DNA from 4 places in the Agrobacterium sp. 5Ca50 genome. Region 2 is predicted to be linked to each of the others. Evidence: riboswitches for the same ligand, from Rfam matches in the RefSeq annotation. Region 2 holds a riboswitch; each other region holds the start of a gene.

Region 1 (7,217 bases), 850 kb from region 2:
ATCCATTTCGGAATTATCGAAGGTCCAGTTCAACACCGAGACCGTGATGGCAATGGCAATGCCCGGCCAGATCATCAACATCGGATGGTCGAAGATGAAGACGCGATATTCAAACAGCATGGAGCCCCAGTCGGGTTTTGATGGGTCTGCGCCAAGGCCGATAAAGGCCAGCGCCGCATAGGCAACGATGGCAAGGCCGGCCTGATTGCCGACATAGGTCAACATCAGCGGCAAGGTGTTGGGCAGCAGGTGGCGGGTTATCATTCTGGCCGGTGACACGCCCAGGCTTCGTGCCGCCAGAATGAAGGGCTGGCCCAGCACCCGTTTGCTGAGCGAATGGGCCAGCAGCGAATGCGGGCCAATGCCTGCCAGCCCCAATGCCACGCCGGCACTGAGCGGTGACAGGCCAAACAGCGCGGCGGCCGTCAGCGCCACGATGAGCGTGGGTACCATGATGAAAAATTCGCAGGCGCGCAGCAGGATGCTTTCACGCCAGCCGCCCAGAATGGCGGCGGTGGTGCCAATTATGCTGCCGACAACAAAACCGATGGAGGCCACGGCAAAGATGACGCAGCCGGTTCTCCAGCCACCGGCCAGAATGCGCGAAAACAGATCCCGCCCCAGATGGTCGGTGCCGAGAATATGCTGGCTGCTGGCACCGGCATGGCGGGCCAGAATATTGACGGCATCCGGATCATGCGGTTGCCAGAGGCCGCCGGTGACGAAAAACAAAGCGATCAGCGCCAGCAACAGATAACGGATCATAGGCGGGCTCGCGGATCGAGATATTCCATGGCAAGGCGTGCGGTCGCATTCATCAGCAGCATCCACAGCGCAATGACCACGACATAGGCCTGCAACACCATCTGGTCACGGGCGGCAATGCTTTGCACGAGAAACTGGCTGATGCCCGGCAGGCCGAACAGGATTTCCATGGTTGCGGTGGAGCCAATGACCCAACCGGCCTCGGAGCGAGCGGCCGACAGCAGCGCGTAAAGCGCGCTGTGGTGGCCGTGGCGCCACAGCGCCTGGCGGGGTGACAGACCCTTGGCCAAAGCGGTGACGTAAAATGGCAGGGTTGCGGTTTGCCTGAGATCATGGCGGTAGACCCGCGCCAGTACGGCTACCGAATGCAGCGCAATCAACACAATTGGCAGGACGATCGATGCCGTGTCATTGGCGAAGGGTCTGATCCACTTCAACTGCACGCCCAGCACCCATAACAGCACCAACCCCGCCCAGAAGGCCGGAACGGCCTGCACGAACACAGACAGGCTGCGGCTGAACCTGTCGACGATGCCGCCGGGTTTGAGCGCAGCAAAAAAGCCAAGCGGCACGGCCAGCAGCATGGCGAGAAAAAGTCCCGACAGGCCCATGAACAGCGAGACCGGCAGGCGCGCGGCAAACTCAGCAAACACCGCCTCGCCGGTGCGGAAGGACCGGCCCCAGTCGCCGACTACGAACCCTTGCAGCCAGTGCAGGTAACGCAGCGGAATTGGCTGATCCAGCCCCCATTCCGCCCGCAAGGCAGCGAATGTTGCCTCTGTTGCCGGCAGGTTCCAGACATGCACGGCAATGGCCACGGGGTCAGACGGCATTGTCGAAATAATCGCGAAGGCGGCGAAGGAAATCGCCGCCAGCCCGATGGCTGATCTGATGCAGGGCCAGATCAGGTTCATGTCTATTTCGCTTCGCCAATATCGGCGCGCAGGACGTGGTAGTCCGAACCCCAGGGCTGATAGTTTTCCAGCCGCTTGGACACACCGACATACCAGACCGGCGAGACAAGGAACGAGGCCGGAACGTCCTCGAACAGCTTGTCCTGCGCATCCAGTGCAATGCTGACGCGGGCATCCGGCTCACCTTCCGACGCGAAGCGGTCGAGAATGGCGTCAAATTCCGGCGAGGCATATTTGGCGTAATTGAGCGAGGCGCCGGTGCGCAGCATCGAGTTGAGGAAGAAGGCCGGGTCACCGCTTGGTGCAGTGTGTTGTGCCCAGAGCGCAATATCGAAATCGCCTGCCGAAGCAACCTGCTGGATGCTTTCGACCACCTGCGTATCAAGCTCCACGCCGACCCTTGCCAGCTGCGCCTTAACGACCGGCAGCATGGTTACGAGGTCAGGACGCTGCGGATAGGTAATGGCCAGCAGGCGCAGCGGCTTGCCGTCCTTTTCACGGGTGCCGTTGGAACCCTTGGTCCAGCCCGCCTCCTCCAGCAGCGCCGCTGCCTTAACCAGATCTGTCACGCGGGGATTTTTTCCGGCAAAGGGAAAATAGGCGGCGTAAGCGGCGGTTGCCGGTTCACCGCCATTGATGGCGGCTGCCAGTTCCGTGCGATCAAAGGCCAGATCAAGCGCCTGGCGCAGTTTGACATCTGCCAGCAGCGGACGGGTGGTGTTGAGGAATGCCAGATATTGATACCCGACCGGGAAAGACTTGATGGTGAGGTCCGGGTTGGTTTTCAGGCGGCTGACGACTTCTGACGGCAGGCCGAAGGCCAGATCAAGTTCGCCGGATTCCAGCGCCAGTGTCATGCTTTGCGCGTCACCAAACTTGCGGAACTCAACCGGAGAACGGTTGTCTGCACCGACAAAATGGGCGTTGGGTGCAAGGGTGATCGATGCATCTGTCTTGAAATCGGCAATGCTGTAAGGGCCGGTAAACAGCGCCTCGCCATTGGGTGCCGGTGTGTAGGCGACCAGTGGCCATTCGGCAAACAGTGCCTGAATGTAGGGAACCGGCTTTTCCGTCGTGACCTTGAGTGTCAGGTCATCGACCGCGGCAAAACTCAGCTTGCCACCGGTGGCAAGCGCCGCCTTGTTGTTGGCGAATGTATTGTCAAATCCGGCGGCCAGAGCCTTGGCGGTGACGGGCGAACCGTCTGAAAAGGCGCGGCCCGGCTGCAGGGTGATTGTCCAGGTCAGCTCATCATTGCGCTCTGCCTTGTCAGCCAGTTCCGGCACCAGCTTGCCATCACGGTCAACGGTAAACAGGTTTTCGCCAACGCCGTGGCTGGTCAGGGCCCAACCGTTGGAACCCTTGGCCGGATCGGTGCCCGAGGTGATGTAGGTTGCGCCAACGCGTAGCGGCTCTGCGGCAAAACCGGCAGCCGCCGTGGACATGACGGCGGTGGCAAGCCAGGTCGCGCCAAGACGCGACAGGAATTTGGGTGACATTTTATCTCCTCGGATCAGTTTTGGGGAATACGCAGCCGCTGCTTGCGGCCTGTGGGATGGTAGGCGTGGGTTTCGACCACATGGTTGCCAAGTTCAGGGCTGCCGAGCAGATGGCCTGCAATGATGTCATCGACCGCCTGTTCGGTAACGCCGCCGTAATAGGTGCCATCGGGAAACACCTGCAGCACCGGCGCCAGATTGCACGGGCCAAGGCAGCTGGATTTGGCCGTCATGGTGCCAGCACCGGTGACGCGCAGTTTCAAACGTTCCTGCTGGTTGCGAAGGTGGTTCCAGATTGTCTCGGCGCCTGCGCTGTTACAGGCACCGCCGGAACAGACGAGAACGCGGTATTTCTGTGCTGGCACCAGCGACCCTTCCTGCGCGACCGCCTTGCCGGACGTGGTTTCCAGCGCCTGCGCCTGTTCCAGAAGCTCGCTCATCAGCGGCAGCATCAGGCCCGCAGAGGCAATATCGCCGGTGATGGAAATTTCCGGCCATGGCTGGGTGGCTGACGCACGCCAGCGCTTCAGCGACTTGACCAACCAGTTGCGGAAACTCGGCTCGACCGGCAGAACCAGCGGCAGAATGGTGATATGGTCAAGCTGCTGTTCCAGCAGGGAAAACAGCCCGTCGCGCAGCGAGGGCGTGCCCTGCTCCGTAAAGGCAAATTGCACGATGTCTCCGGGGCGTGACAGCGCAATATGGTCAGCCAGTTTTTCGGCAAGGCGCTGCATTTCCAGATGTGGAGATGCGGCAAAGGCAGACTTTGCAATGAGAAGAATGGCGCGCCGTGACGGGCGCATGGGTGGGGTTTTCAGGTGTTTTACGTCTTCATTCACTGCCAAAATCTCAAATACAGGAGGCAGCAAAAATGAAGGCATGTCTGGCAGGAAGGCCGCGCACACACTCATTCCTGTGGCACACCCCGACCACGGAATCGTATCTCGTCAGGCAGGTCTCCTGGCTTGCGGGTCAATGCCGTTGTCCGTCTTCCCGGCATTTCTGCCAGTGACATGTTGGACAAACGGCTAACCGCTTACAGTTGCGGGACAGCTTCGGTTTTGCACCGAATTCCCTCTTAGCTTCCACCCAGAGGTGGAAGAACCATGACCCAGACAAGCTACACGTTCAGATATCACTGTCAATGTTACCAAGCCGCGCTTTGGTACGGGCAGTGGATGGACCGACAGATAACATAAGTTACGTTATTACATAACGTGATCGATTATAATGGCAAGGGCATTGGGTGGTGAATGCACAGCAAGCCCCTGCCCCTGGCAAGCGTGTGACAAGGGCAAGGTTGGGTGACTGGTGTTAGGCTTCTTTCTGTTGCGGCTGGATCAGCGGTACATGCGGTGCGGCCGTCAGTGGCAGGTGGCCAGTCAGGCGCGGATCGGCCTGCGTTTCCACCTGAAAAGCATAGGGCCGGAAACCGGAGCGCAGGTAAAAGCCGAGTGCCGAGGGATGGTCCAGCGTGCAGGTGTGCAGGTGCAGGCGTTTGATGTCTCTCTGCCAGGCACGTTTCAGCGTCGCATTCATCAGCGCGCGGCCAAGCCCCTTGCCGGTTACTTCCTCGGTCAGGCCCAGAAACACCAGCTCACATTCATTCGGCTCACGGAAATCAAGTTCCATCAGGCCGATATCCTGCTGGCCATCGCGCAGCACGTAGAGCTCCACATCCTCATGGCCAATGATCGAGGCCAGTTTTTCATCGCTGATGATGAGGCGCGAAAACCACAGCCATTCTGCACCGATCTTTCGGTAAAGCGTGCGATACGCCTCCAGATCTGGCTTTTCCATACGGTCCAGGCGGATGTCACCGACAAAGGACGGTTCTGCCGCTTGCGGATTTTCGGTCATTTCCAGACAGGTGACGACACTGGCAACATGTCCCGGCTGGACGTGCGAATAACCTGATGGCGTGAAGGTCTTTGTGGTGCTCATGATCATGCTCGATATATGCGGAAGGCAGGAATTGGGGTGTTTGGGCTTGCGTTTAGCAAACCACCACGCGGGTAAAATGCAGCACCTCATCGCCGATATTTTCATAGGAATATGGCTGGGCGCTGTCGAAAATGGTGAAGTCCCCGGCTTTGACCACCACGGAACCATCCTGTTTGTTGATGCGCAGGCGACCGGCCGACACGGATATCATTTCATACCAGCCAACCGGGTCCGGCTCTGCCTGATAGGTATCGCCAACATCGATCGACCACGACCACAATTCGGCAAGGCTGCGGGCTGGCGCCGTGCCCAACAGCACGGCAAAACTTTTGCGCGTTGCGCCGCGCCAGGCAATTTCCTCGACCTTGGTGGTGCTGGCGGCGGGATTTGCCACCATGGCCGCAAAACCGACACCCAGCGCACGCGACAGCGAGGCCAGCTTGCTGAGGCTGATATTGGTATCGCCACTTTCGAGATTGCTGATCATGCGACGGCTGAGGCCGGAGGCCTGGGCCAAGGCTTCCTGGCTCATGCCCGCATCAGCACGGTAACGGCGAAGATTGGCGGCCACATGGGCGAGAACATCGGATGGGTCATCTTGACTGTGCATTATATTGCTCATATTGCGTATTATTATGCACACACTTTCGAAATACAAGCTGGTTTTTTCCCGCCAGGAACTGGCGCTGATTGCCATTACCGTGGTCTGGGGCGCGACCTTCCTGATCATTCACACTGCCATGAGCCATACCGGGCCGTTGTTTTTTGTCGGACTGCGGTTTCTCGGGGCTGCTGCCATTTGTCTGGTCATTTTCCGCAAGCGCATGCGGCATCTGACCCTGACTGAACTGCGTGGCGGTGCGGTTATCGGCACGTCGATATTCATCGTGTTTTCCCTGCAGACCTTTGGTTTGCAGACGGTCAACAGCAGCACATCGGCCTTTTTGACGGCGCTTTACGTGCCGCTGGTGCCGCTGCTGCAATGGCTGGTGTTGAAACGGCCGCCGAAAACCACCACGCTTGTTGGCGTGGCGCTGGCCTTTGCCGGGTTGGTGATGATTGCCGGGCCGGATGCGCTGCATGTCGGGCTTGGGGCTGGTGAAATTGCCACCTTGCTGAGTGCCTTTGCCATTGCCGTCGAGATACTGCTGATGAGCCGTTTTGCGATGGTGGTGGATAGCGGCCGTATTTCCGTGGTGCAGTGTTTTGTGGCAAGCGCCCTTTCCTTCCTTGCCATGCCGCTGTTTGGCGAAGGCATTCCCGACTTTTCATGGGTATGGCTGACGGCGGCCCTCGGACTGGCGGTGGCCAGCGCGCTGATCCAGTTCACCATGAACTGGGCGCAGAAAACCGTGTCGGCCTCTCGCGCCGCCATCATCTATGCCGGGGAACCGGTGTGGGGCGGCATTATTGGCCGCATGGCTGGCGACCGGCTGCCGCCGCTGGCGCTGCTGGGCGCATTGTTTATCGTCGCCGGTGTTATCGTCAGCGAATTGAAGGCCGCTGAAAAACAACAGGACGACAGGCCGCTGCCTGACGATGATGGCGTCAGGCAGACGCCATAAGCAAGGTGGATGACGTCGGGAGCGTGAAAAACCTCAGTTTTCCAGTGTGTTGAGAAAGTCCAATAACAGGCCCGATACCTCTTCGGGCCTTTCCTGTTGCAGCCAGTGACCGGCACCACCAAGCACATGGCTGCCGCGCAGACCCGGCACCTGAGAGGGCATGGCGGAAATGATCTGATCCATGCCGGGAATGCTGAGGCCGGTATCCCGTTCGCCAATCATGAACATCGCCGGCACGCTGACCATCTGGCCGATGTTTGCCTGTTGTAGTTCCCAGTTGCGGTCGAGATTGCGGTAATAATTGAGGCCACCGGTAAAGCCGCTTTTCTCAAACGCGTGAACCAGCTGATCAAACTCGTCCTGCGGCAGCCAGGACGGCAGAGTCTTCGGGTCTGGCAGGCTGGGCAGAAGTCCGGTTTTACGGTCCACCATACCAAAGGGGTTGGGTGTCGCATCCCCTGCCTTGCGCGGCCCCGCCTCACCGCTTGCGGCAAACAGAAGCTTGCGCAGGGTCAGCGCCACGTCACGGT
Region 2 (7,217 bases):
CGACCTGTTCAGCCCTATTCCGTGGATTACCGCACTTGTTGCCGAAGCTGGCGACGAGTTGATCGGCTACGCCATTCTCGTTCCGCTCTACAGAGCGCAGGAAGCGCGGCGCGGCATGGAACTGCACCACCTCTACGTCCGTGACGGTCATCGCGGTCACGGTACTGGCCAGCATCTGGTATCGCGTGCACGCGATGTCGCCAAGCGTTGCGGCTGCGACTACCTTTCCGTCAGCGCCGCCACCGGTAATGTTGCTGCACATCGTTTCTACGAAAACATGGACTTCACACCGCGTCCGGTCACCGGCATGCGCTACATGCAGGCTATTGCGTAACGTTGGATTGCTGTCAGCAAGGACAAAGACAATGACCCGTATTGCAATTGCATTGACGCCCGAGTTCGCCGATTGGGAAAGCGCCCTGTTCAGTGCGGTGGCGCGCAGCTATCTGGGTGCCGAGATCATCATTGCGTCACCGGATGGTTCGCCCGTAACGTCAATGGGTGGCCTGAAAGTCATGCCCGATGTGGCCTATGGTGCACTTGATCCGGCCTTGATCGATGCACTGATTGTTCCCGGTGGCCTGAGTTGGGAGCGTGGCAGCGCGCCGGACTTCACGGAAATGGTGCAGCGGTTCCGGCGGGAGGGACGTGTGGTCGCCGGCATTTGCGCGGCCGCCAGCATGCTGGCCGGCACCGGCATTTTGAATGACGTTGCCCATACTGGCAACTCACTTGCCTCACACCGCGCCTATCCAGCCTATTCGGGTGCCGATTATTATCGCGACCAGCCCCAGGCGGTGCGCGACCAAGGCGTTATCACGGCAGCGGGAACCGCGCCGGTCAGTTTTACCACCGAGATCCTCAAGGCGCTTGACCTGTGGGGACCGGAAGCAGAATCAGAAATCAAGGCGTTTGCTGCCGAGCACCGCTGAGATAACTCAGCTGGCAACATCGCGGTCGAGAACCCGGCAAACACGCTGTGGACCCGACGCGATATCGTTACCCAATGCGCGACGAATATCCCGACTGTTCAGATGAAGGCTTTTATCCGCCGCCAGATTTTGTCGCTTGATCTTGTCGAGGGCGGCGGCTTCAAACGCAGCCTGATGCTCGGCAAAACAGGCAAGGCAGGCCTCGCTATCCGGTGATGCACCAAGCAATGCCTTGAAAGCAAGGCGGTGCACGGCGCAAGGCCCGCCATGCCCGGTAACAGAAAAGCGCAGCGCATCAAGCGCCACGCTCCATTCGGCAGAACCGGTGTTCACTTGGCCGCTTCAAAGCGCTTGAGGAGCGTGCCGCTCAAGGCACCTAGCAACACCCAGAAAACAAAGCTGGTGAGTGTGGCAAGGATGATGAAACGACGCTCCAGTGGCAGTGGTGCCAAAGCATGTTCGCCTTCCGGCGGCAACGGCGCACCAATGACATGCGGCGCAGCGATCAGCACGATGGCGAGAACCGCAGCCCATGGCTCACGACGGAAAGCCAAAAGCGCTAAACCACCTGCTGTTGCTACCGCAGTGCCAATCCACCAGGCCTGACGCGCGGCCAGTTCACCAGCCGGGCTTCCCGGCAATTCAGGCGGCAGACCGACCATCGGTGCCAGAGCCACGGCCGCAAAGCCGCCAAGCCCCCAGAACAGACCTTCACGCCAGCCAATATTGCTGCCCCGCAGTGAGATGAGGCCGGTCAGAACCAGTGCATAACCGATTGCCGTCAGAATATTGGCAGCAGCCGTGTAGGCATTCCGCTCAAAACCATCCGCCGGTCCCCAGGCTTCTTCGTCATGAGCGTGGCCAGCAGACGCAGCCGCTTCACCGGTTGCCGGTGCTGCGTCATGATTATGCCCGGCCTCACCGCCAGCCGATTCGAATGTCTCGGCATGCAGGATCAACGGTGTGGTGCCGACATATTGCATGAGGCTGACGGCAAGTCCGCAGATCAGCCCCACCAAAACGGATGTAAAAACGATATTACGAAAAGACGACATGCCGCTCTCCCTCAGTGGCAGGGAAAGGCGTTGACATGGCGCGTATCATGCGCGGCATTATGCACGGCCTCGATATGCGAAAAGCCGACAAAACCGATGATGAACAGGCCGCAGAACACGGCCAGAAGCGACTGGACTGCGCTGGCAGATTTGACAGATACCGCCTGCGTGGCGGCGTTGTTTTGGACAGACATGGTGAACCCTCTCGCTCAATGCATACGCAGTCTCAAAAACGGAACCGGCAGCGTATGCAATGGACACGCGGATCCGCAATCGACATCCGTCACCACGGGGAAGCACACGAAGAAAGAGGAAACCGCCGAAGCATTTCCGCAAAACCGCGCAAATTCCGGACACCCCGCCGGCATGGACACTCTCGCGATGGCAGGTCTCCTGGCTCACGGGTCGTAACCTGAAAACACCTTCCCGGTCTGTCTGTTTTTTCGCATCGATAGTGCAAAATCACTATGATTTCATATCGATGCGCCAGACCAGTGGCTCTTTGTTTTCAGGCTCTCCGTTCACAGTTGCGGGGGCAGCCACGAATGAGGACAATTCCCTATCGTGTTCCCTTTTCATCCCGCCGGAAAACCCGGCAAGGAACCATCACATCTTTGTTATCCGGCGCGGCACGGTTTGAGTCAATGGGCGACGTTTCAATCGGGCAATCAGTGTCGCTGCGTGACAAGGTGATTGTACCGTTAGAGCTGAAAATGCGGAAATCTAATCAAAGTTTTAACTAAAATTTGCCAGTGAATAGTTATAGACATTAACCAAGTTTGACAGGTGGAGTTATGGGGTTTGATCGCATTTTCAGCACGGAAGCCGCGGCTATCCTGTCTGCATTCAGCCGATCGCAGGCCATCATATCTTTTACACCCGACGGCATGGTGCTCGACGCCAACGAAAATTTCTGCGCGACGCTCGGTTACCGACTCGATGAGATCAAAGGCCGTCATCACAGAATGTTCATGCGCGCAGAAGACGCTGCCGCAGCAGACTACACGACGTTCTGGAAGGGCCTCGCTTCCGGCCAGTATGAGCAACGCCAGTTCCGCCGCCTGACGAAGAGCGGTGAAGAAATCTGGATCCAGGCCAGCTATAACCCGATTATCCGCGGCGGCAAGGTAGTCAAGGTGGTGAAGATCGCCACCGACATTACTGCCGCCAAGCAGGAGAGCGTGGAAAGCAAGGGCAAGATTTCCGCGCTGTCGCGCGCACAGGCCGTCATCGAGTTCAAGCCGGATGGCACGATCCTGACCGCCAATGAAAACTTCTGCTCGGCGCTGGGTTACAGCCTCCAAGAGATCAAGGGACGCCACCACAAGATGTTCTGTGAGGCCGACTATGTTGCCTCCAATGAATATGCCGGGTTCTGGCCACGTCTGGCTGCCGGTGAATTTTATGCCGACGAGTTCAAGCGCATTACCAAGGATGGCAGTGCCATCTTCATTCAGGCGACCTACAACCCAATCCTCAATGATGAAGGCAAGGTCATCAAGGTTGTGAAGTTTGCCACCGACGTCTCTGGTCGCGTACGGGCACTTCAGGAAGTGGGCGCTGGTCTCGAACGTCTGGCGGAATGCAATATTCGTCTGACAATCGACGACCCCTTCGTTCCTGAATTCGACCACCTGCGACACGACTTCAACCAGTCGCTGGCAAAGTTCCAGGAAACCCTTGAGCAGGTGCTGACCGAAACGGCCATGCTGTCCAGTAAAAGCGGCGAGATGCGCGCCAGTGCGAGTGGCATTGCCACCCGCTCCGAGCAGCAGGCGGCTGCTCTCGAGGAAACTTCCGCAGCCCTTGAGCAGATTACCGAAACGGTTCGCGAATCCACGGGCCGCACAGCCGAGGCCCGCAAGCTGGTTCAGGACGCGCGCATTGCAGCTGTCGATTCCGTGCAGGTAGTTGATGCAACGGTTGATGCCATGGCGCGCATTGAAACCGCATCACGCGAGATTTCCAAGATCATTGGCGTCATCGATGAAATCGCCTTCCAGACCAATTTGCTTGCCCTCAACGCCGGTGTTGAGGCTGCCCGCGCCGGTGAAGCAGGCAAAGGTTTTGCGGTCGTCGCGCAGGAGGTGCGTGAGCTTGCCCAGCGTTCAGCCTCCGCCGCCAAGGAAATATCCGGCCTGATCAAGAACTCGACCAATGAGGTCAATGAAGGCGTCAGACTGGTTGGCAAGACAGGTGATGCACTCAAGAACATTCAGGGCTTTGTGCAAAGCATCGAAAGCAATGTCGAGGCCATCGCGATTGGCTCCTCTGAACAATCCACGAAGCTGTCAGAGATCAATTCGGCAATCGGCTCACTCGATCAGATGACCCAGCAGAATGCAGCGATGGTCAGCAGCATGAGCGCCATTTCCGAAGCATTGGCCGAAGGTGCAGGTGAACTTGAACATCTCGTCAAGCGCTTCAAGCTTAACCGCCGCAAATGGCAGCGTGAGCCGGGCTCGGATGCGTCCAAGCTTGGACCCGAAGATCGCGGTTACGGGAAAAACACCATCTACCAGCCAAAGTCCGCCACCAAGGGACTGGCCAAGGCGTCGTAACAACAAAGGCAAGGATTGCTCCTTGCCTTTGTTCATCCGTCCGTACATCATTGATATTGCGGAATTTTGGACTGCCCGTTTCTCACGAGACGGGCAGTCGTTTTTGGTATCAACTCACACAGCTTTGCCGATACCAAAAAGAAGAGGCGTGGAAGCAGACAGCTGTTCGCGTGTTGCGGGGCGACCGAATAGGAAGCCTTGAACTTCGTCGCATCCTTCCGACAAAAGCACCTGCAACTGTTCGCGAGTCTCGACACCTTCAGCCAGCACCGCCACATCGAGGCTTTTGCCGAGTGCAACAATCGCCCGGACGAAAGCCTTGGACTGTCGGCTTTCCAGTTCATGTACGAAGCTCTTGTCGAGCTTGATCTTGTCGAACGGGAAGGAACGCAGTGTTTCAAGCGACGAATAACCGGTGCCGAAGTCATCAATCGCAATGGTTACGCCCATCGCCTTGATCTGGCGCAGGATATGCAGTGCGCGCGCCTTGTCGCCAATGATGGCGCTTTCGGTGACTTCAAGCTCAAGACGCGCAGCAGGCAGGCCAGTGTCCAGCAGGATTTCCCGGACCTTCTCGACCAGTATGACATTGTTCAATTGCAATGGGGACAGATTGACCGCAATCTTATGCGGGATGTCCCAATCTGCGGCCTCACGGCAGGCTTGTTGCAGCACCCATTCGCCAATCGCCGAGATCGCACCACATTCTTCTGCAATCGGAATGAAATCGACTGGTGAAACGAGACCTCTTTCCGGATGCAGCCAGCGCAGTAGCACTTCGTAGCCGGTGACCTCATCGGTCTTTACCGAACGCTGCACCTGATAGGTCAAGTAGAACTGCTTCTGCTCAAGTGCAGTCCAGATATCGCGGCCCATGGCCCGCCGTTCCCTGGCCGCTTCGTCCATCGCGGCTTCATAGAAGCTGATCTTCTGTTCGATGCTGGCCTTGGAACGGTACATAGCCATATCGGCATTTCTGAGCAACTTTTCCCGATCAGTAGCATCCTGCGGATAAATCGCCACGCCAAGGCTGGCACCCGGCATAATCTCGGTGTGAGAGAGTTCGATTTTGGTGGTCAGCAAGCGGTTCATGCGGCGGATGAATTCATCCAGCTCTGTCTGATCGTTGAAGCTTTTTATGGCAACAAATTCATCGCCACCCAGGCGGCCAACCGTTTCGCCAGTTAGCAGTCGTTCGCCCAGGCGCTTTGCCAATGTCACCAGAACGCTGTCACCTGCGGCGTGGCCGAGCGTGTCATTGACCTCTTTGAAATTATCGAGATCGACTGCGATAACGGCGACCTTTGAAGTCAGTGTATCGGCGTCTCGAATAGCGGCATCCAGCGTTTCGACAAATTGGCGGCGGTTTGGCAGACCGGTTAGGACGTCATGGCGAGCAAGATGGGCAATGCGGTTTTCAGATTTAACGCGTTCGGTAATATCCTCGACGGTTGTCACCCATGCACCTTGCACCGCCGGGCGATGAATGACACGCACAGTGCGTTCGTTCTGGATCGTGCGAATGGTCTCGCCACCTTCCGGCGCGCGGATCAGGTCGATATGGCCGTGATAAAAATCAGAGGCGTCGATCTTGCTGCCGGCATCATGGCCATAGGGCAGTTCGCAGATTTCCCGGAAGGTCTTGCCCACCAGATCCGCGTCATCAGGAATACCAACGATTTCATTGAGGCGTGTATTCTGCAGAACCAGCCGTTCGTCCTTGTCGAACAACATGATGCCATTGGCCATGTTGTCCAGAGCAAGCGCCAGATTGTCAGAAGCCTCCTGAATGCGGTTGGCAGCACGTTTCTGCTCGGTGCAATCCCGCGTGATCTTTGCGTACCCGGCCAAGGTGCCGTCATCAGCATAGATTGCATCAATTGCCACAGCCGCCCAGAAGGACGAACCGTCCTTGCGATAGCGCAGGCCCTCGGATTCAAATTTGCCTTTCGTCCGGGCTGTCTCAAGCGCCTTTTCAGGCAGTCCTGCGGCCCTGTCTTCCTGTGAATAGAATTTTGAAAAATGCTGACCGACAATTTCGTCTGCCGTGTAACCCTTGGCGCGCTCGGCACCGACGTTCCAGTTGCTGACCCGTCCCTCAGTATCCAGCATATAGATTGCGTAGTCGGTAACGCCCTGTACGAGGCGTCGGAAATTGGTTTCACCAGCTACCGTTGCCATTTCTGCCCGCATGGCAAACATTGCTGCCGTCAGCCCGGAAAACAGGAAGGACAGTGTCACGCAGGTGATGATGAGAACCATCACGCCCGCAGAGATGACGTTGCTGGCTGGCGCGGAGTAATCCGGCACAACAGTGATCGCGCCCATGGCGGTGAAGTGCATGCCAACGATTGCCAGCGTCAAAAGTGCGGCAGGCAGAATGACAGGTGAACCGCTGGTCCTTTCAGCGCGACGTACCGCGAATGCTGGCACAGATAGCGCAACGGCCAAAATGGAAGCCGCAATGACCAGGGAACGATCCCAGACAATGGTGCCAGGCAGTTCAATTGCTGTCATGCCGATGAAGTGCATGCTGGTGACGCCGATGCCAAACAACACACCTGCAGCAACAGTACCGTGCCGACCGGTATCGTAGGTCGCACAGGCCGCAGCCGCCACGGTCGTTCCGATGGCAACCGCCAGCGAAATCAGCGTTCCATTAATTTCAT
Region 3 (7,217 bases), 270 kb from region 2:
CCACCGCTCATGGCAATCCAGAAAACCGCAATGATGGGAATGGCGACCACGAGCGCCACGAGAATTGCAATGAGACTCAACAGGTTAAAGCGTGTGCTTGGCCCGGAGACATGCTGGAGACTGGTATCGGCTGACTGCAATTGTCTGATCCTTCCACCGGCTGTCCGGCAGAAATCCGTTACTGCAAAAGAAGTCCGCTATTTACAGCATCGTTACTCAAACAGGAACTGCTTTCATAAAGCATCATGTGAAAATCCCGCGGCAAAAGCACGCTGTCAAAAGCGGCCGCGGATTTGCGTGGCGAAGTTAACGTAAAAAGGGCGTTGCATTCCTGTGACGGGATGCAACGCCCTCTTAAAAATAATTCACTCAGGTGGCGAGAACGCGCTGCGAGGGAAAGTTGATTTCAACCAGCGTGCCTTCATTTTGCGAAGAACTGATCGAAAAATTCGCCCGGTTCGCATCAACCATCGCCTTGGTCAGCGGCAGGCCGAGGCCGGTACCATCGCCACGAATGCGGTTGCTGGACGCCACCTGCCGGAAAGGCTTCATCGCCTGTTCCAGTTCGGAACGGCTCATGCCGATGCCGGTGTCGCGAATACGCAGGTTGACACTGCCATTCGGCTCGTAGGCGGTTGACACAACAATCTGCCCGCCAGCCGGTGTGAAGCGGATGGCGTTGGAAAGAATGTTGAGCACGATCTGCTTGATCGAACGAAGATCGGCCACAATGGCGGGAACCGACTGCGACAGCGACGTGCGGATGATGACGCGCTGGTTGTTGGCCTGTGGCTGCACCAGCGATACCGCTTCGGAGATCGTTTCGTTCAGTTCAACAGCCACGAAATCGAGATCCATCTGGCCGGCTTCGATTTTCGAGATATCGAGCAGATCATTGACGATATCCAGCACATGGCGTCCAGAGCGGCCAATATCATTGGCATATTCGACATAACGCGGGTGTCCAATCGGCCCGAAACGTTCCGTTGCCATCATGTCGGCAAAACCGATAATGGCGTTAAGCGGCGTGCGAATTTCATGACTGACGCGGGCAAGGAAGTCGGTCTTGTGCGCGTTGGCGGTTTCCGCCACACGCTTTGCATTGCGCAATTCTTCTTCGGTACGTTTCCACTGGGTAATGTCGCGGATGACCGCGCAGAACCCTCTGGAAGACTTGAGCCGCCCAATGGTCATGAACAGCGGCAGGAAACCACCGCTTGCTTCGCGGCCGATAACGTCACGGCCGTCGTTCAGAACACTGGCGACACCATTGTTCGACAGGCCCGAAAGATAATCGAGAACGGCCTTCTGGCTTTCATGCGCAAACAGAACAACGAAGGGTTTGCCGCTGATCTCGCCATTGTCGTAATTGAACAAGGCGCTGGCAGACCTGTTGAGGGAGCGTATGGTGCCTTCCTCGTCCAGGATGACGATGCCATCAGTTGCCGTTTCGAGGATCGAGTGCAACTCATCGACTTCACCCTGCAATGTCTCGACCGCAAGGGTGTTCGCAGGAGCTTCGATCACCTCGGCCACTGGAGTGACAGGGGCTGGCTCCACGACCTTGTGGACCGGCACCAGCGACAACATCAGTGCGGCGGCGCCATTCCAGCGAATGGACTGCAGGCGGGCATTGACGGGAATCAGATCGTTTTCGGCACTTACGGCAACCATGCCGCCGCTGCCTTCGCCGATATTCTCCAGATCCTGTCTTTGCAGCAGCGCGTCAATGCCACCAACCGAAGCCAGTTCCTCAACAGAGCTATAGCCAGTCAGACGCAGGAAATCCGGGTTGGCGTGAATAAGGTCGTCGCCTGTGTGGATGAGCAGCGCCAGCGGCAGCGCATCAACGGTTTCTTCCGTCAATGTACCGACCTCACGGGCAGATGGCGCTTCGTGTTCCACCTCGGTGATCTCAGGTTCTACGTCGGTAACCTCAGGCGCTTCCGGTGCGTCAGCCTCTGACGTGGCTGTGATTTCTTCTTCTGCCGGTGTCAGCTCGTCAGTGAGCGAGATGGGCGCTTCAACAGCGATCTCTTCAGAAACGTCCGAGACATCAGCAACCGGGCTTTCCAGCTCAACCTCTTGCACGGGTGACAGAGGCTCGGACACCGGCGCAGGTTCCAATTCGTCCTTGGGCGTCAACTGGCGCGCAATTTCACGGAATGCAGCCTGTTCGCCGGGGCTCAAGCCATCGCGCCCACGGGAACGATGTTCTTCCAGCTGAATGATCTTGTCCGAGAAACGTCGATTTGGGGTTTCGCTGATCCGAAGCACAGGAACTTCTTCGTGCGGCGGCTGCAAAGCGGCAGGCTTTCCGCGTTCTGCTTCGCTCTGCTCCTCCGCGACGATAACCGGCTCGTCGGTCAGTTCGGCTTCCGGCTCATGGTCTTCGACCTCGGCGACTGGCGCCTCGTCTGCCTGTGGCTCTTCCTGAGGCAGAATAGTCTCGGCCTCTGGCAGCGTCGTGTCGACCACGTCTACCAAAGGAGCGATATCGGTTTCGGCAAGTGTCAGGCCGATAGCATGCGGGTCTTCAACGGCATCGGCCAATCTCACGATGCCGAAACCGCGAAAACCGTCAAACTCGCGGGTGCGCGTATAGGTCGGCAGGGCTGCCAGATCGATCGGCACAACAAGTGATGTGCCTTCGACCGGCCAGAAAATCGTTTTGCCGGACCATGTGTCACGTTTGCTGAGCAGTTCGGTAATCTTGCCGTCCTTGTCGAGGTTCAGCAGGCTCGAAACATCCGCAAAGGACATGCCCTCGACAGCGGCAGAGCGCGGTCCGACCGCTTCGGCAAATTCGTGCGAGATCGAACTGAAGCAACCATTCGCATCGATTTTCCAGACAAACCGCGAAGCCCGGGCCGATGGGTTGAATATGAATGTGCCCGCCGCCGCAGATGGTGCGTCGTCAGCCTGTTCAATTTCTTCGGCCACAGCTTCTGTTTCTAAAACAGTTTCTACAGCTACATCCGCGACGGTAACTGGTTCGATGTCGTCAAAAACAGGAAAGTCGAGGTCCTTGGAGCGCTCATCATAATTTTCGGTAACAGAGCGCTGTACTTCTTCCTCTGCAACATCAATGTTTTCCTCAGCCTCAGCCTCAGCCTCAGCCTCAGCCTCAGCCTCAGCCTCAGCCTCAGCCCGTTCAGGCGCTTCAACGTCAGAGAAGATCAGCGACGCCTGCGCATCAAGTGCTTCCGACGCATCAAACTCTTCGTCCTGCTGCGGCAGATCTTCAATGGTGGCGATATCGTTGATCAGTGTCTCGAATTTGTTTTCAGCTGGTTCAATAACCTGTTCTGTCACCTCTACAGCTGCCACGGGCGCTGCCAGAGCGACATCGTCTTGCTCACTGCCGTCGAAAACCGGGTCGAGTGTCCCGATTGCAGTTTCCACCACAAACAACAGGTTCATGATCGGTGTCTGGCTAAGCTGGCCGGTCGCAGCTGGCAAATAACCCTTGCCGGTTGGAATAGGGCGCTTAACCAGATGCCCGGCTTGATGCTGGGTCATTGTTGTCAGCGTTTTTACGGTATTAGGCGTGATGCCGAGATTGCGAAAATTATCCGACGCAGCAAGGATCAGCCCACTCTCATCCAGCACCGCCAAATGAATGTCGGGATCGCTGAAACCTTCGATCATGCGATTTGCACAGTCCTGCGCCGACGGTTGTTGCACATCAACGGGCGATGCAAAAAGAATGGCCTGGGTATTGTTATCGACCTCGATCAGTTCGACGATTGCCTTCACCGGAAAGGTTCTGAAACCCGCGGCAATACGCGCGGTAAAAAACTGGGAATCGCCAACGGCGGATAGCTTGCTCGCCGCCATCGAAATCTGTCGGAAGGTGATATCCTGCGGCTTCGGGCCATGATCCACAAAATCATAGATTGAAGGCGTGCCGAACAGCGAGGCGCCGCGACCGTTTGCCCACAGGACATGTTCGAGATCGACAGAAAACAACACGAGGGCTTCGCCCCGGCCAAAACGGTCACGCACACGCTCATGAACAGCTATATCTATGAAAGGATATTGAACGGCGGGCATCTCGAAACCTATTCTGGTACTGCTGACCCCAGCATGTTTCTGTCGCTTTTCCTCATGAAAAGCCAAGCATTAATGCGTACAGGGCATGTTAACAGAATATTAAATAACTTCCCAGCGCGCGGCGGTCCATAATCACCAGCAGGGAATTGGCAAACAGAGTTAATTGCCAGAAGTTTGGTTGTTGGTGGGCCTGCGGTCAATGATCGGCATTTGCTATTCCACGTCTTTTTTTGTAAAAAGTTCAAAGGGTCTTGCAAAAACGGAAAACACCCCGTATGTGACCCCCATAGCGGCCTTGCGGCCGGTCGTGTGCGGTTGTAGCTCAGTTGGTTAGAGCGCAGGTTTGTGGCACCTGAGGTCGGTGGTTCAACTCCACTCAACCGTACCATTTTTCCACATAAATTCAGACAGTTGTAAGACGCTAGGGATGTAAAAAGCCCCGGTTGCCCTGTCTGCTATGGTTTCTCACCATGTGACCGCTTTCTGGAGTTTTCGCAAATTTGCGTCCGGTGCGCCCGGTTTGTGTGTTCAGATCGAAATCACCGGCTTTGAAACGCGACTTGTGGCGCACTACGCCTAAAGCAGCACATTGATTCGCTTAAACGCGATTTTATCTCAACATTCTAACTGCATCTGTTTGTCGTTCAGGCAATCACTTTGGCGAGACTGAAAATGCGACAGATGAGGTCAAGCCACAGCAGAATGTCGCAAATCAGAACATCCTGATGTGTGAGAAGCCCAGTATTTTCATACAGTTTTTACGCACGGTCCCACAGCAAAGCATCATTCATTGCCTCGATATAGCGAGTGGTGCAGCATGGGGGAAAGGCCCGCAATGCAGGCCGACAAACGTTCCGTCACACGCTCTCCATCAAACGAATGCATTCTGTTGTGAGGAAAGCAGTTTTCGGGCTTGTGGTTGATTGACGAATCGCGCGCAATAACTACTATATGTAGCGTTCTAGGTTCTTCCGGTCGCAAGACATGGAAGCTAAGATGGGAATATGGTGAGCCAGCGTAGTCAGGCGATGCCATAGCTGCCCCCGCAACTGTAAGCGGATAGCGTCTACTTAATTCCGTCACTGAAGCATGTGTGCTTTGGGAAGACTGGGTATGATGCCGTGACCCGCGAGCCAGGAGACCTGCCTCGAACAAGACAATCCACGGGCGGGGTGTCCGAAGGGTGCGTGTTATCCCAGGCATAGCTTGGCATGCGCACATTTGACCCCTGCCAAAGCTTCGGGGTGAAAGCATGCTGTATGAAATACGTGTTCCGTTCGTCATGACGCGCGCGCGGTATTTAATCTGATGTGATTTCAGACCCCCGAGAATTTTAAGAACCAACGGTTTTGTCGTCAAGACGTAACCGAATGCATCCGCTTGCCCAATTTTATCGACCAACGAGGAACGTCATGAATATCACCGTCTACAGCAAACCTGCATGCGTACAGTGCACGGCCACGACACGCGCTCTCGAGCGACAGGGTATTGCGTACAATGTCATCGATGTTTCCGTTGATGATCAGGCGCTGATGCATGTGCAGAATCTCGGTTACCGTCAGGTGCCGGTTGTTGTGGCGGGTGACACCCATTGGGCCGGTTTCAGGCCGGATATGATCAGCACGCTGTCGTGACGGACGATCGGCATGGGGCTGATAGTCTATTATTCATCGACATCGGAAAACACCCGCCGTTTTGTTGAAAAGCTGGGGTTTCGGGCGCTGCGCCTACCAGTTGCGGCAGATCAGGTCCCGCCGCTGGTGACAGAACCCTATGTGCTCGTCGTGCCGACCTATGGTGGTGGCGGCGCAAAAGGTGCGGTGCCGAAACCGGTTATCCAGTTTTTGAACTCTACGGAAAATCGAAGCTTAATTCGCGGTGTTATCGCCGCTGGAAACACCAATTTCGGCGAGGCCTACTGCCTTGCCGGTGACATCATATCCCACAAATGCGACGTGCCCTTTCTCTACAAATTCGAGCTGTTGGGTACCGGGGAAGATGTTGCGAAAGCCAAACATGGATTGGAACGATTTTGGACGTCACAACACTCGAGCGCCCACTAAAGGCGGGTGAAACGGCGCTGGATTATCACGCGCTGAACGCGATGCTGAACCTCTATGATGAGGATGGCAAAATCCAGCTCGACAAGGACAAGCTGGCGGCACGGCAATATTTTCTGCAACACGTCAACCAGAACACGGTCTTTTTCCATAACCTGCGGGAAAAGCTCGATTATCTGGTCCTGGAAGGCTATTACGAACAGGAGGTTCTGGACCAGTATTCCTTCAATTTCGTGCGTGATCTTTTCGACGAAGCCTATGCGCGTAAATTCCGCTTCCCGACCTTCCTGGGTGCGTTCAAATATTACACCAGCTACACGCTGAAAACCTTTGACGGCAAGCGTTACCTTGAGCGCTACGAAGATCGTATCTGCATGGTGGCGCTGACGCTGGCGCGCGGTAATGAGCAGCTGGCCCGCGACCTGATGAATGAGGTGATTTCCGGTCGTTTCCAGCCGGCAACGCCGACATTTCTCAATGCCGGTAAAAAGCAACGCGGCGAGCTGGTGTCTTGCTTCCTGTTGCGCATCGAAGACAACATGGAAAGCATTGGCCGCTCCATCAATTCCGCCCTGCAATTGTCCAAGCGTGGCGGCGGTGTCGCCCTGTCCCTGACCAACGTCCGCGAAATGGGCGCACCGATCAAGAACATCGAAAACCAGTCATCCGGGGTCATTCCGGTGATGAAACTGCTGGAAGACGCATTTTCCTATGCCAATCAGCTCGGCGCACGCCAGGGGGCAGGGGCGGTTTATCTGCATGCGCACCACCCTGACATCATGCGGTTTCTCGACACCAAGCGCGAAAATGCCGATGAAAAAATCCGCATCAAGACCCTGTCGCTCGGCGTGGTCATTCCCGACATCACCTTTGAGCTGGCAAAGAACAACGAGGATATGTACCTCTTCTCGCCTTATGACGTGGAGCGGGTTTACGGTGTGCCGTTTACCGAGATTTCGGTGACTGAAAAATACCGCGAAATGGTTGCCGACAGCCGCATTCGCAAGAAGAAGATCAAGGCGCGCGAGTTCTTCCAGATCATTGCAGAAATCCAGTTCGAGAGCGGTTATCCATACATCATGTTCGAGGATACGGTGAACC
Region 4 (7,217 bases), 570 kb from region 2:
GGCCCAGATTATTGGCAACACTGCCGAAGTGCGCCATTTTGCCAGCGCCTTGACCCGCCAGAACATCATCATCCGCAAAATCCGCAATGATCTGAGGGCCTATGGCTGCTCGAGCGGCAGCATTGTCGTTTACGGTGGTGAAAATGCCCAGCTGTGCGACCAGATTGAAGATGCGCTTTATGACGCCGAGGCGGAGCGTGACGAACTGCTTGTCAGCCGCGACCAGATGATAGCGCAGCAACGTAATCGCGGCGTTGACCGCGACCGTGTCATGGCAGCACTTGATGCCAATGGCTGCTTTGACGAGCGCCCGCAGTCTGCGGCCGCTAGCCCGAATGATCAGACCCAGGAATTTGCCCCACCCGGCATGATCGAGGTGGACCCGAACCGCCAGCCGGTGTTCACACCGCCAATGCAGGGCGGCCTTAGAACCCTGTGCGTACGCACGTGCGACGGCGCGTTCTTCCCGATTTCGTCCAATGCCTCACCGCTTGATTTTCGCCGTCAGGCCGCGACCTGTGAGCAAATGTGCCCCGGTTCTGAGACCGAGCTTTATTACCACTCCCTGCAAGGTCAGGAGAGTGCGGACATGGTTTCTGCCGAGACCGGCAAACCATACAAGGATCTGCCGACCGCCTTTGCCTATCGCAACACGTCAGCAGACACCCGCTCGCCGTCCTGCGGCTGCAACATGGCGTCTTATTTCGACCAGATGAAAAAACAGGAAGAGGCCAACCAGTCAAAACCCGCAGAACCCTATTCCGGCGTTACCGATATCAAGACGCCGAATGGCGAAAAGAAGCAGGCAGAACAACCGGTTGCCGCAGCTCCTGCCGAGCGCGACTATGATCCCAAAGATAGCAAAGTTCGGGTCGTCGGACCACAATTTCTGCCCGAGGAAACCAGCCGGATCGATCTGCACAATCCGGCTCTGCAAGGTGCACAACCGCAGCAGCAGTGATGCACGACGCCTTTCCTCACACGCGCCAATAGATTTAGCGACGGCCCCACCGATCGTGGAACACCAGATCTTCCAGCGGCAGTCTTTTGGCCCAGCCCTTCACGGCCAGTTCCGGCTCTCGGTAGAGTTCGGTCACAAAACCCAGACATAACCAGGCAACGATTTCGATATGGTCGGGTATGCCGAGAATGCGGCGTATGTCTGCATCATGGAAGATACTGACCCAACCGACGCCCACCCCTTCGGCACGGGCTGCAAGCCATAGGTTTTGGATGGCGCAGACCGTGGAATAGACATCCATACGTGGATTGTGGGTGCGTCCCAGAACAACAGTGCCACCACGGGTCGGATCGCAGGTCACGCAGATGCTGAGGGGCGCGGTTCGAATGCCCTCGAGCTTGAGGCTACGATAAAGGCTCTGCCTGTCATCTTCGAACAGCAGCGCCGCCTCCTCACTGGCACGGGCGAAAGCCTGCCAGGCGGCATCACGCACCGTCTGATCCCTGATCAGTGTGAAGTTCCACGGCTGCATGAAACCGACCGAGGGCGCGGCGTGAGCGGCAGCCAGCAGCCGCTGCACCAGATCATCCGGCAATGGATGGCTTTCAAACTCATTGCGCACATCACGGCGCGTCTCAATGGCCCGGTAAACGGCTGCCTTGTCATCACAGGAAAAAGCCCCGGCCGCGTGGCGGGCTTCAGAAAACGGATCGTCCTGCATCGTTAATCCCCAACAATGCCTATCGCCGGCAGATCCCGCAGAACCCACCAGGCAAACAACCATCCCGCCGTCCATACGGGCTGGTCTATGATGTCGGGCCGGTCTTCTGGCTTGGCATCGTCCTTCCGCTGCCGCCTTCCCGGAACATCCAGTGGCGATTGGTGCAGCAGATGTCCGCCTTACAGCGTTGGGCACGCTCCGGTCTTGCACCGGATTCCCGATTCTCCCGCACGTCGTGCAGGCACCTGACGGCAGTGCTTATGTCCGCTACATCGCGCAAATGCAAGCACGCGTGCATGTGGCGTCAGGTCGCCGGGAAATACCTGACATAGGCGAACTCATCGCCATCAGGAGACCAGTTGGGCGAGTTCATGGTGCCCTGCCCGCCAAACAGTTCAAACAGCGTCTCGACATTGCCGCCATCGGTATCCATCAACCGCACCCGCACATCGAGGTCACGGGGATGGTCAAAGACATCGGCGTCGTAGGACACGAACACCACCTTGTCGCCTGATGGCGACGGATGTGGAAACCAGTCTCCAAAATTACTGTCGGTTACGCGCTCGACGGATGAGCCATCAGTATTCACACGCCATATCTGCATCAGCCCGGTGCGGCTGGAATTGAAATAGATCCACTGGCCATCGGCGGAGTAATCCGGCCCGTCATTACGGCCCTCACCATGCGTAAGACGTGATTCAACTTCGCTCTCTATGTCCATGGAATATATATCAAAAACCTGATCACGAATGCCGCAGTAAGTGAATGATTTTCCATCCGGTGACCAGCCATGCCAATAGGATGGCAAATTGTGCGTCATCAGCCTTGGCGTGCCGCCGGACGACGGCAGCAGGTAGATTGCGCTCTTGCCAAACTCCACCTTGTCGGAAATGGCATAAAGCGAACCGTCAGGCGAAATGCCATGGTCGTTATTGCACAGGGTCGCAAAACCGGTGTCCACCTTGAGCGGTGTCGGATCACCCGAAAGCGACAAGCGATAGATCAGCCCATCGGCATTGAGCAGCAGATATTGACCATCCGGCGACCAGTTGGGCGCCTCAAACAGCGCCTCGGTCTGCCAGACCACACGCATCTGACGGGTGCGGATGTTGTAGATTTCGATGGAACTGCGCACGCATCCTCCCGGGATTGCTCATCAACAGGATTGAGCGGACATTTCATTTGCCTCGCCCGACACCTTCACATAATGATCCTAGTGCCGCAGGCACCGTCCTGCAAATTCAAATAAGGAGAACAGCAGCGTTTCGGCACCGTCCGTTTACCCTGCCCCGTTTCTCCCAGGTTCGAGGTTCTGCGATGAATTCCATCGCCGATCAAGGCATCCGTATTGGCCGGATTGCCGCCATGCTTCCCGTCAAGGACATTCAAAAGGCCCATGACTTCTATGTCGGTGTTCTCGGCTTCACCAAGGTCTTTGAAAACGGCAATCCCGTCGGTTTCATGATCCTGAAACAGGGCAATGCCGAGCTGCATCTGATCCTGCAGCCGTCACACAAGGCAGCCCCCTTCAACGTTGCTCACATGATGGTGAGTGACGTCGATGCCCTGCATACGCTGTGCAAACAACATGGCCTGCGCATCATCAAGGGTCTGCAGGACAAGGATTACGGCCTGCGCGCCTTTGTTTTTGAAGACCCGGATGGCAACCGCATCGATGTCGGTCAGGTGATTTAGGGACGGGAATGATGTCGCGCCGACGCGCTCCGCTGGATCTCTGTGACAAGCATAGAGACGACGAGAGTCGTGTTGCAGCCATACACGGCAACACAGCATACAAAAACGGCGCGGTTTGATCCGCGCCGCTCTTATCTCTACCGATCTCTGAACCGGTTGGTGATCGGGTAACGGCGATCACGCCCGAAGTTCTTCTTGGTAATCTTCACACCCGGCGCAGACTGGCGGCGCTTGTATTCCGCAAGATAAAGCAGATGCTCGATGCGGTGTACGGTCGTGACGTCATGGCCGCGCGCCACAATGTCATCCACCGACATTTCCTGCTCCACCAGGCATTCTAGGATATCATCCAGCACCGGATATGGTGGCAGTGAATCCTGGTCAGTCTGGTTTGGACGCAGTTCGGCCGATGGCGCCTTGGAAAGGATGTTCGCCGGTATCACCTCACCGGACGGACCAAGCGCGGTTGGCGGCACATGTTCGTTACGCCATTTCGAAATGGCGTAGACCTGCATCTTGTAGAGGTCCTTGATCGGGTTGAAGCCGCCATTCATGTCGCCATAAAGCGTGGCGTAGCCCACCGACATCTCGGACTTGTTGCCGGTCGTCACCACCATGGAGCCAAACTTGTTGGACACCGCCATCAGGATGGTGCCACGCGTGCGGCTTTGCAGGTTTTCTTCGGTAATGCCCTCTTCGGTGCCCTCAAACAGTTCGGCAAGCGACGACAGGAAACCTTCCACCGGTTCGACAATCGGCACAATGTCGTAACGGCAGCCCAGCGCCTTGGCGCAATCGGCAGCGTCTTTCAGCGATTCATCCGACGTATAGCGGTATGGCAGCATGATGCAGCGAACACGCTCTTCACCCAGCGCATCGACCGCAATCGCTGCGCAAATGGCGGAATCGATACCACCGGACAGGCCAAGCACGACGCTCTTGAAGCCGTTCTTGTTGACGTAGTCGCGGAAGCCCAACAGGCAGGCGCGGTAATCCGCTTCCTCGCCCTCGGGGATTTTCGACATCGGGCCGCTGTGGCAGTGCCAGCCGTTTTCGGTGCGCTTCCAGTCGGTGACGGCAAGTGTCGCCTCAAACTGGCTCATCTGAAATGCCAGACTCTTGTCGGCATTCAGTGCAAAACTTGCGCCGTCGAATACCAATTCGTCCTGCCCGCCAAGCTGGTTTGCAAAAATCAGCGGCAGGTTGGTTTCTATAACTTGGCGCAGCGCCACCTGATGGCGCACTTCCACCTTTCCGCGATAGTAGGGCGAACCGTTGGGCACCAGCAGCAATTCAGCACCGGTTTCGGCCAGCGTTTCGCACACGCCCATGTCGTTCCAGATTTCTTCGCAAATCGGGATACCGAGCCTGACACCACGGAAATTGACGGGACCGGGCATTTCGCCGGCCACGAATACACGCTTTTCGTCAAACTCGCCGTAGTTCGGTAGGTCGATCTTGTCGCGCAGCATCAATATCTTGCCGCCGTCCAGCACGGCGACCGAGTTGTGGCGGCCAAGTTCACCCTGTCTGGGGAAACCGACAATGACGCCGGGACCGCCATCGGCGGTGTCTGCCGCCAGATCTTCAACCGCCTTCAGGCAGGCGTTGAGAAACGCCGGCTTCAAGACCAGATCTTCCGGCGGATAACCTGAAATAAACAGCTCGGTCAGAAGCAGAAGGTCGGCACCCTGGTTGGCCGCATCTGCCCTTGCCTCACGCGCCTTGGCGAGGTTGCCCGCCACGTCGCCAACCGTTGGATTGAACTGCCCGATAGCAATTCGAAGAGTATTCGGTGTGGTGTGTAAGTCGCTCATACATAACCATTTAACGTGTGGCGTCTTACTCCGCAATCAGTGATGAGAAGCACAGGCGCGGTCACGTAAATTTCATCCCGAAACACTGTGCATTTTCAACAGTTCATGTCGCGTTCATGAAACTTATGTGACAGTTACATGACAAATTGACGACAGATCTTTTCATGATTCTGTGACCATACCGCCGGAGTGACGACATTGAGTAAATCGGTTCCCGAGATCGAGGAAACCGAGAGGGCTGCTTTTGCCCTTTCAACAAGAAGTATCAAGCGCATAACGATGCTGCTGGGCGAAGCGGTTTTCGTGGTGAATACGCTGCTTGGCGCGCTGCTTCTGGTCGTTCTCCTGGAATGGATTGCCCGCGGCACGCTGACCGATGTCGGCACATTTTTGACCTCGACCGCACGGCCCGGCATGACCACGGTTGCTGCGGTCTTTTTGGCGATGATTGCCCTCGACGCGCTGTTTGGCCGCCACTACCAGTCGTTTATCATTGCGGTACCGGCACTGCTCATCCCGGCCCTCATTTCCAGCCAGAAGCAGTTCTACCTCTCTGACCCGCTCTACCCCTCCGACATGCTGTTTGGCCGGCAGATTTTCCAGTTGCTGCCCGCCATGTTGCAGGCACGGCCGCTGGCAGCGGTCGGTGTGTTTGCCGGTCTGGCCATTGCCATTGTTGCCATCGTTTTTGCAGCCCGCTTCATCTACAAGGCGTCGCCTGCGCTGCCACTCACCGGCCGTCTGTGGCGCCTGGCGCTTGCCGTTCCGGTTCTGGCCGGTCTCGGTTCCCTGATGGAATATTCGCAATATTCCTGGATCCGCGATCGCCTGAACATTATTCCGATGATGTGGGACCAGAAGGAAAACTATCGCCATAACGGTTTTGTCATGGCCTTTACCTTCAACATTCCGATGGCCAATGTCTCGGCACCAGACACCTATAATGCTGACAATATTGCCGATATCTATGCCGACGGTTCGGCCTTTGCCATCAATAACAGCAAAAGACCTGACGTTATCGTCATCATGAACGAGTCGCTGTGGGATCCGCGCAAGCTCTCCAACGTCTCGCTGACGCCAGACCCGATGCCGACCATTCGCGCCACCCAGTCCGGCAATGTGTTTTCGCCGGAATTTGGCGGCATGACGGCCAATGTGGAATTTGAAGCGCTGACCGGCTTCTCCAACGCCTTCCTGCCCTATGGCAGTATTCCATACCAGCAATATATACGTGGGCCTGTTCCTTCGCTGGCGACCTTCTTCCGCGCTGAGGGTTATTCGGCCATTGCCATGCACCCGTTCCAGGAATGGTTCTGGAACCGCAAGGAGGTCTATAAGTCGTTTGGCTTTGAAGAGTTCCGCTCGGAAGAAAACATGCCGACCATGGAAAAGCGCGGCATCTTCGCCTCTGACGAGGCGCTGTTCGAGCAGATCATGAGCACGGCCGATAACGCGCAGAACCCGCTGTTCCTGTTTGCGGTGACGCTGCAGGGCCATGGCCCCTATGAGGCTAACCGTTACGCCAACAATTCCATTCGCGTTGATGGCAAGGGCAATCTTTCGCCCGGTGCCGAAGACGCGCTGGCGACGTATGCGCAAGGCGTGAATGAGTCCGACAAAAGCATTGCGCGCCTGATTGACTGGGCCAAGAAACGCAACCGCGAAACCATCATCGTGACCTTTGGCGATCACCTGCCACCGATGGGTCAGGTCTATGTCGAAAGCGGTTATATGCCGGGCATGGTGGCGACACGCCGTGCACCTCTTGAGGTGATGAAGCGCGAACATGAAACACCTCTGGTAGTGTGGTCGTCCAAGTCAGGTACACGCAAAAACATCGGCTCTATCAGCCCTGCCATGTTGCCGTACCACGTGCTGAAAACTGCCGGCATGGATGATCCTTTCTACACCGGCATGCTTGGCCGTGTGCAGAAGCAATACCCGGTTGTGGACCGTCACATGCTGGTGGATGCCAAGGATAACGGTATTGCCGACTGGTCGATCTCCTCCCAGTCGATACCCG

The links. Region 2 has a riboswitch for cobalamin ahead of ACZ5FM_RS03100 (CbtB domain-containing protein). Riboswitches for the same ligand answer to the same signal wherever they lie in the genome.
Region 1: it holds a riboswitch for cobalamin, as region 2 does, so the genes downstream of both, ACZ5FM_RS07230 ((2Fe-2S) ferredoxin domain-containing protein) here and ACZ5FM_RS03100 (CbtB domain-containing protein) in region 2, are expected to answer to the same signal.
Region 3: it holds a riboswitch for cobalamin, as region 2 does, so the genes downstream of both, nrdH (glutaredoxin-like protein NrdH) here and ACZ5FM_RS03100 (CbtB domain-containing protein) in region 2, are expected to answer to the same signal.
Region 4: it holds a riboswitch for cobalamin, as region 2 does, so the genes downstream of both, bluB (5,6-dimethylbenzimidazole synthase) here and ACZ5FM_RS03100 (CbtB domain-containing protein) in region 2, are expected to answer to the same signal.

The regions. Positions count from the first base shown of each region.
Region 1 covers NZ_AP026438.1:1,490,669-1,497,885, reverse strand. The annotation lists gene ACZ5FM_RS07245 (ABC transporter permease) at 1-765, opposite strand, end outside; gene ACZ5FM_RS07240 (ABC transporter permease) at 762-1,679, opposite strand; gene ACZ5FM_RS07235 (ABC transporter substrate-binding protein) at 1,682-3,178, opposite strand; gene ACZ5FM_RS07230 ((2Fe-2S) ferredoxin domain-containing protein) at 3,193-4,017, opposite strand; cobalamin riboswitch at 4,112-4,303, opposite strand; gene ACZ5FM_RS07225 (GNAT family N-acetyltransferase) at 4,493-5,122, opposite strand; gene ACZ5FM_RS07220 (helix-turn-helix domain-containing protein) at 5,175-5,732, opposite strand; gene ACZ5FM_RS07215 (DMT family transporter) at 5,758-6,687, shown strand; gene ACZ5FM_RS07210 (alpha/beta fold hydrolase) at 6,721-7,217, opposite strand, start outside.
Region 2 covers NZ_AP026438.1:643,288-650,504, reverse strand. The annotation lists gene ACZ5FM_RS03120 (GNAT family N-acetyltransferase) at 1-334, shown strand, start outside; gene ACZ5FM_RS03115 (type 1 glutamine amidotransferase family protein) at 366-932, shown strand; gene ACZ5FM_RS03110 (hypothetical protein) at 939-1,265, opposite strand; gene ACZ5FM_RS03105 (CbtA family protein) at 1,262-1,987, opposite strand; gene ACZ5FM_RS03100 (CbtB domain-containing protein) at 1,999-2,181, opposite strand; cobalamin riboswitch at 2,354-2,610, opposite strand; gene ACZ5FM_RS03095 (methyl-accepting chemotaxis protein) at 2,782-4,548, shown strand; gene ACZ5FM_RS03090 (bifunctional diguanylate cyclase/phosphodiesterase) at 4,663-7,217, opposite strand, start outside.
Region 3 covers NZ_AP026438.1:377,897-385,113, forward strand. The annotation lists gene ACZ5FM_RS01800 (ABC transporter permease) at 1-11, opposite strand, end outside; gene ACZ5FM_RS01805 (ATP-binding protein) at 370-4,056, opposite strand; tRNA gene ACZ5FM_RS01810 (tRNA-His) at 4,368-4,444, shown strand; cobalamin riboswitch at 5,003-5,220, shown strand; gene nrdH (glutaredoxin-like protein NrdH) at 5,469-5,690, shown strand; gene nrdI (class Ib ribonucleoside-diphosphate reductase assembly flavoprotein NrdI) at 5,703-6,119, shown strand; gene nrdE (class 1b ribonucleoside-diphosphate reductase subunit alpha) at 6,089-7,217, shown strand, end outside.
Region 4 covers NZ_AP026438.1:1,210,967-1,218,183, reverse strand. The annotation lists gene ACZ5FM_RS05800 (DUF2865 domain-containing protein) at 1-961, shown strand, start outside; gene bluB (5,6-dimethylbenzimidazole synthase) at 996-1,682, opposite strand; cobalamin riboswitch at 1,762-1,946, opposite strand; gene ACZ5FM_RS05790 (TolB family protein) at 1,987-2,817, opposite strand; gene ACZ5FM_RS05785 (glyoxalase superfamily protein) at 3,000-3,377, shown strand; gene ACZ5FM_RS05780 (NAD+ synthase) at 3,515-5,194, opposite strand; gene ACZ5FM_RS05775 (LTA synthase family protein) at 5,393-7,217, shown strand, end outside.